Regions from separate parts of the Bradyrhizobium sp. CCBAU 53340 genome, predicted to be linked through region 1. Evidence: riboswitches for the same ligand, from Rfam matches in the RefSeq annotation. Region 1 holds a riboswitch; the other holds the start of a gene.
The links. Region 1 has a riboswitch for cobalamin ahead of XH89_RS24905 (DUF1636 domain-containing protein). Riboswitches for the same ligand answer to the same signal wherever they lie in the genome.
Positions count from the first base shown of each region.

Region 1 (3,496 bases):
CGTCATGATGCGAGGGACGTGCGGCGAGATCGTTCTCGGCGGCGGCGCCGAGGCCGAGGATGACGCGCGCGTCGATCGCACCATCGGTGATGGGCAGCATCGGCACGCGGCGCGGCATCTCCGCGGTGATCGCGGCCTTGGCGGCCTCGATGCCCGCAGCGCCCGCGAGATCGGCCTTGGTCAGCAGCACGATATCGGCGCAGGCGATCTGGTCCTCGAACACTTCCGACAGCGGCGTCTCGTGATCGAGACTTTCGTCCGCCGCGCGTTGCGCTTCGACAGCATCCGGGTCCGGCGCGAAGCGGCCTGCGGCGACGGCCTCGGCATCGACGAGCGCGATCACGCCGTCGACCGTGATGCGCGAGCGGATCTCCGGCCAGTCGAACGCCTTCAGCAGTGGCTTCGGCAGCGCGAGGCCCGAGGTCTCGATCAGGATGTGATCCGGCCGCACCGGCCGCGCCAAGAGCTGCTCCATGGTCGGAATGAAATCGTCGGCGACGGTGCAGCAGATGCAGCCATTGGCGAGCTCGACGATGTTCTCTTCCGGACAATTCGCGTCGGCGCAGGACTTCAGGATCTCGCCGTCGACACCCTCGCTGCCGAACTCGTTGACGAGCACTGCGAGCTTCTTGCCGCCCGCATTGGTCAGCAGATGCTGGATCAGCGTGGTCTTGCCGGAGCCGAGAAAGCCGGTGACCACGGTCACAGGGACTTTTGCGAGCGAGTTCATTCGGCGGCCTCCGGCAACACGGCGATGGGGGGAATGCGGGCAAGCGACTGCTTGCGGAAGATTTCAGGCCGGCTACGCCAGGGCACGAGACCATCGGGCGCGGCAGCATAGGCGGCGGCGCCCGCGACAACGTCCTGCGCGTTGGCATCCGACAGCCGGCCATAGACATAGGACCAGCGGCCGGGCGCGCTGAGCGCGACCGAGCAGCCCTGGCTGCATGCAGACAGGCATTCGACGGGAACCACGCTGACGCCGTCAGGCACGCCGGCCTCAAGGATCGCACCATGCAGGCGCTTGCCGGGCGTGGTCTCGCCCTCGCCGAGCGTCTGGCCGGCGCGGCAGGTGATGCAGACGTGCAGTGTAACGGTCATCGCCTCTTCCAGAAGTATCAGCGGGAGGCGAAGAGGCCCACGAACCGTTCTTGCGAAGGCCCGTTTCCCCGTCGCGGAACACCCCGTCCGCCGGTCCAAAAATCGTCCACGTTGGCAGGTCTCCCGGCTTGCGGAGCAGGGCTTTGCCCTTCGATCCCCGCCTTCCCGATTCCCCTGGGGGGATCAGTGGCTTTGGGCATCTCTCCGGTCACGGTCGCGGGGGCGGCTGCATTTTGGACCCAAATCTTGCCGATTCGGACCCTATCGCATTCCCTCTTCGCCTGTCATAGGACAGGAACCAACGCCGGGCCACCATTTGCCCCCGGCTGCCTCTTGTCAAGCCGAAGGACCGGATACGATGACGCCTGAACCGGAGCCCCAAACGGCCGACGAAACCGACGCCAAGACTGCTGTCACGACCGATGCCAAGCACGCCGCGAAAATGGCCAAGATCAAGGTCGCCCGCGACAAGATCATGGCGACCAAGAGCGGCGAAAAGGGCCTCATCATCGTCCATACTGGCGCCGGCAAGGGCAAGTCGTCCTCGGCCTTCGGCATGATCGTGCGCTGCGTCGCGCATGGCTTCCCCTGCGCGGTCGTGCAGTTCATCAAGGGCGCCTGGGATACCGGCGAGCGGCGCCTGCTCACCGGCCATTTCGGCGAGCTCTGCCAATTCCACGCGATGGGCGAAGGTTTTACCTGGGAGACGCAGGATCGCGCCCGCGACATTGCGGCCGCGCGCGCCGGTTGGGAGAAGGCCAAGGAATTGATCGCGGATGAACGGCTGCGCATGGTCGTGCTCGACGAGATCAATATCGCGCTGCGCTACGACTATCTCGACATCGCGGAGGTCGTCGATTTCCTGAAGACGTCGAAGCCGCCAATGACGCATGTCGTGCTCACCGGACGCAATGCCAAGGACGAGCTGATCGAGATCGCCGATCTCGTCACTGAGATGACGCTGGTGAAACATCCATTCCGTTCCGGCATCAAGGCGCAAGCCGGCGTCGAGTTCTGAATTCGATGACACGCGCGCTGATGATCCAGGGGGCCGGCTCGGACGTGGGCAAGTCGCTCATCGTCACCGGCCTCGCACGCGCCTTCACGCGACGCGGCTTGCGCGTGCTGCCCTTCAAGCCGCAGAACATGTCGAACAACGCGGCCGTCACCGTCGATGGCGGCGAGATCGGCCGCGCGCAGGCGTTGCAGGCGCTCGCTGCCGGCGTCGAGCCACACACCGACATGAATCCGGTGCTGCTCAAGCCCGAGACCGACGTCGGCGCGCAGGTGATCGTGCATGGAAAGCGCATCGCGACCGCGCGCGCGCGTGAATATGCGGCGATGAAGCCTTCGTTGATGGGCGCGGTGCTGGAGAGTTTTGAGCGGCTGAAGGCGCGCGCTGATCTGGTGCTGGTCGAGGGCGCCGGCAGCCCGGCCGAGGTCAATCTGCGCAAGGCCGACATTGCCAATATGGGCTTTGCGCGCAAGGCCGACGTGCCGGTCGTGCTGGTCGGCGACATCGACCGCGGCGGCGTGATCGCCCAGCTCGTCGGCATCAAGACCGTGATCGACCCTGACGATGCCGCGATGATCCAGGGTTTCGTCATCAACAAGTTTCGCGGCGACCCCACGCTGTTCGACGATGGCTATCGACTGATCGAACAGAAAACGTCATGGCGCGGTCTTGGCGTGCTGCCCTGGTTCGCACGCGCCGGCGAATTGCCAGCCGAGGATGCACTGGGTCTGCGCGATGCGCGCAAGCCTGGCCAGACCAAGGTAGCTTGCCTCGCGCTGTCGCGGATCGCCAATTTCGACGATCTCGATCCGCTGAAGCTCGAGCCTTCAGTTGATCTCGTGATGGTGCGTCCGGGTGAAGCGATCCCTGGCGACGTCCGCCTCGTCATCATCCCCGGCTCAAAGTCCACCCGCGGCGATCTCGCCTTCCTGCGCGCGCAGGGCTGGGACATCGACCTGCTCGCGCATCACCGCAGGGGCGGCCGTGTGCTCGGCCTCTGCGGCGGCTATCAGATGCTCGGGCGCAGCGTCGCCGACCCCGAAGGAATCGAAGGCCCCGCGGGCGACACGCAGGGCCTCGGGCTTCTGGATGTCGAGACGGTCATGAGCCCGCAGAAGACACTGACACGCGTTGCGGCTGTGCACGCGGCGACGGATCAGCCGATCCAGGCTTACGAAATCCACATCGGCCGCACCGATGGACCGGATCGCGCGCGGCCGTTTGCGACACTGAACGGGGAGCCAGAAGGGGCGATCTCCCGGGATGGCCGTGTGCAGGGCAGCTATCTGCACGGCCTGTTCACGTCGGATGAGTTCCGCAAGGCGTATCTGGCCAAGCTCGACATTTCCGGGGGCGATGAGCCCTACCATGCAAGGGTCG
Region 1 is NZ_CP030055.1:5,202,666-5,206,161, forward strand. Features, by position in the region: gene cobW (cobalamin biosynthesis protein CobW) at 1-730, opposite strand, end outside; gene XH89_RS24905 (DUF1636 domain-containing protein) at 727-1,101, opposite strand; cobalamin riboswitch at 1,197-1,419, opposite strand; gene cobO (cob(I)yrinic acid a,c-diamide adenosyltransferase) at 1,460-2,119, shown strand; gene XH89_RS24915 (cobyric acid synthase) at 2,125-3,496, shown strand, end outside.

Region 2 (3,496 bases), 1.3 Mb from region 1:
ACGATCGGTGATCGCAGCCGCGACGAAGCTTTCAGTGCCTTCCGTGATCGCCTTGCCGATATTCACGCTCGTGCTGGTGAACGTCGCGGGGTCGAACGCGCTCTGGATCAGGCCCGTGATGTCGTTGCGGAAGTAGGTCGAGCCGAAGCGAACGCGATCGCCGAACAAGGGCTGCTCGAAGCCGGCGTCGTAGCCAATGCTTTCTTCGGGCTTGAGGTTTGGATTGGCAAAGAAGAAGAACGCGGGAAAGCTGACATAGAGCTGATTGAGCGTCGGCGCCTTGAATCCCGTGCCGTAGCTTGCCTTGAACTTCGTATCCGTGACCGGCACGATCATCGCAGAGGCCAGGCGAAAGGTCGGGTGCTCGCCAAACCGCTCGTTGTCATCCTGCCGGACATTGGCCGTGACGAAGACCCGATCCCGGAGCTGGGACTGCAACCCCGTATAGCCGGCCTTGTTGACGTTTTGCGCGGAGACCGTCGCGGTTTGCAGAGTTTCGGTCTCGTGCTCCGCACCGATGATCACATAGTTATTGGGCGCAAGCTCAGTCGTGGTGTGCCAATCGTACTTGACACGATCGCCGGTCGTCATGGTCGGCATCGCGTCACCGGGCGAGATGTCGTCGTTGCGGTGATTGGTGTAGTTGACACCGACATAGCTCTTCATCCGCTCATCGAGCGCGGACCAGATCGCCTCTCCCCGCGTGAAGAGCTGGTGCACCGTCTGCGTGCTTTGCGCAGCCGCGGGAAAACTCGCCAATGTCACGGGATCAAACCTGTCGCCCGTAAAGTGCAGCGTGGCATCGGTGTACCGCGCAACGGCATTGAGCGTCACGGATTCGCTGACATCGGCGCCAAGCTTGGTCGAATAGGTCGTGTTGTCGTAATGGTTGCCGATCGCCTTCTGACCAGGCGGCAGCAGTTCGACGGGCGTCACCGGTACGTCGCTGGCGCGAAAATGCGCGACGTTGAAGGCGTAGTTGAAGTGATCTTGCGAACCGCTCAGCCCGGTCGTCTGGTTGAACGTACCGAACGAGCCTGCTTCGACCGAGCCCGTCGCGCGCGCCGGACCGTCGCCCTTCCGTGTCACCATGGAGATCACTCCGCCCAGCGCGTCGGCGCCGTAGAGACCGCTCTGCGGACCGCGCAACACTTCGATCTGCTCAAGGTCGGAGGTGAGCAGCTTGCCGAGATCGAACGAGCGGTTCGGGCTGCTGGAATCGCTGACGTCGATGCCGTCGATCAGCACCTTGGTATGATTTGAATTCGTTCCACGCATGAAGATCGACGTCTGTCCGCCTGGCCCGCCGGTCTGGACGAGATTGAGCCCTGGAACGGCGCTGAGCGCGTCGGACGCCGTTCGGCGCTGATCGCGCTCCATGTCCCGGGCGGTCAGGACCGTGACCGAGTTCGCAACCAGATTGGTCGGCGTGACCACGCCCGTTGGGCTGACGACGACAGTCGGAAACAAATTGGCGGCAGACACGCCGGCAACAGGGGGCGGCGCCGGCAGCGCTTCGGGTTTCGGCGGCAGAGCGCGGCGCCTCTGCACCGGCCTGTCAGGGTTACGCTGCCCGCCCAGCGGCTTGGCTGGACGTTCGGTTGACGCGACATCGATCGGCGGCAGCAGGTTGGGCGATGCCGACTGCTGTGCCTGAACCACGGAAAGATCGAGTGAGCAAAGGGAAAACGACGCGACAAGGCCGGCGCTCAAGCGCCTGGCGGCAGGGACGATGCGGGACACTCTTGTAACCTCGGTATGACGTCAGTGGCACGTCACAGCGAACGAGGTTTCACGACGGAGCGCGAACTTGCTCCGGTGAAGCTAATGCCTGTACTCCCCGACCGACATCTTCGCGTGTGACCACGGCTGACGGCAGGTCTCCTGGCTCGCGGGTCGTGACCTCTACGTCGCCTTCCCAGGACCGAGATTCCCAGTGGCATATGACGAAAGATTCGCCGCTTACAGTTGCGGGGGCAGCCGCTGCTTTGAGACAATCCCGGCGTTGGGAAAATCCCGCACAACGTTCCCTTTTGATCTCCGTAAGGAGAACCGTCGCTGGGGAATTTACGGGTCGCGCCGAGGGAGAGTCAATCTGCGTGTTGAAACAGCGTCGAAGCACCGCACCGAAGGTTGCGCTGGCTCAATCAGACCGGCTCCCGCTCCGCATGCGTCCTGATCGTTGCACGTTCGCCGGCGTCGACGAGCTGGCCGATGCCGGTTCTCCCCGCGAGTGCGCAGCGGATAATATTCTCGGCAACCGATCGTCGGAAGCCATGGTCCTCGCCGCGGGGACGATTTCGGCAGACGCGGTCCAGCGCCAGCTTCATGTTGATCCGTGTGCGGGTGTCGAAATGTTCGCTGATCATGCGCCCGGTCCCGATTGCTTTGGTGTCGAGGCGGAAACGTCAGACGCGCGACCGCAGTTCCAAAACGGGTGGGCTATGCCCGCCCTCTCGACTTAGACGGGCGGGCGATGCCCGCCCTCTTGACCTCAAAACGGGCGGGCTAGGCCCGCCCTCTTGGCCGCTGCTGGGCCTGAGCCCAAGCCGTCTTGACGTCGCGCGGCGGAACATCGATGCGCTTGATTGGTGTGAGTTCACCGGAGGCGGAGATGATGGCGGTCTCCTCGCGGCGGCAACGCGGGCACACGAAGCGCACTTCGTGCGGCGAGGCCGACCAGCTCGACCGCTTGATATTGGCGGCCATCGGCCATGCCTCGCACTGCTGGCACGACACCAGAAACCGACCGGGATCGAGCATACCCATTCCAAAGGACTCCGCGTCCTGCCGCCCTCCTCTAATGACTAACCCATGTGAATCGTTCCGGTGTCCTGGCACCGCCAAGCGACTCAGCGCTCGCAGTTCCCCGGGGCGCGGCCGTCTCACCGCGCGCCGTGGAGCGTGCAGGCCGTCGAGCAGGTGACGGTGTTGCCGTGATCGCACGCCTTGCAGGCGGCAACGCACTGGCTCATGTCACGGGGATTGTAGGAGGTGTAGGTCCGCATCGGGCAGACCGGGGTCGAGCCCGTGACGTCCTGCTCCTGGTTGCAGGCTGCCGTCAGAAGCGCAAACATGATGACCGCAAGAAGACGCATGGGATGTGACCATCGCACGAGCAACGTTGGTGGGGAACGTTGCATCGCAACCTTGCCCCAGGCATTCCCATCGCCGGGAACCGCAACGCGCGAATCCCCGTCGTCATCAAGGATGCGACTCAAATGTTAAGAACGGATTGCGACCGCACGACCGCTCCCACAGGCGCGGATGCCAAGCATCGTGCCTTGTCTGTGGCCGCAACCTGCCGCCGCTGTCAGGCGGCAGCCCTGGTCGCGATCACCTGGCGCATGTCCACCGCGAGCTGGCGATACTGCTCCCCGAGCCTCAGATAGACTTCGCGCTTGGTGCTGTCGGTGGCGAGCTTGGCAATCAGCTCGCATTCGGCGGTGAGCGTCTCGAACCGTTCCAGCCTGTCCTCGAGTTCGGTCATCGGCGT
Region 2 is NZ_CP030055.1:3,911,593-3,915,088, reverse strand. Features, by position in the region: gene XH89_RS18585 (TonB-dependent receptor plug domain-containing protein) at 1-1,662, opposite strand, end outside; cobalamin riboswitch at 1,857-2,072, opposite strand; gene XH89_RS18580 (hypothetical protein) at 2,148-2,369, opposite strand; gene XH89_RS18575 (hypothetical protein) at 2,509-2,769, opposite strand; gene XH89_RS18570 (hypothetical protein) at 2,886-3,098, opposite strand; gene XH89_RS18565 (hypothetical protein) at 3,314-3,490, opposite strand.
Region 2: linked by a shared signal. The riboswitch ahead of XH89_RS18585 (TonB-dependent receptor plug domain-containing protein) and the one ahead of XH89_RS24905 (DUF1636 domain-containing protein) in region 1 are both predicted to bind cobalamin.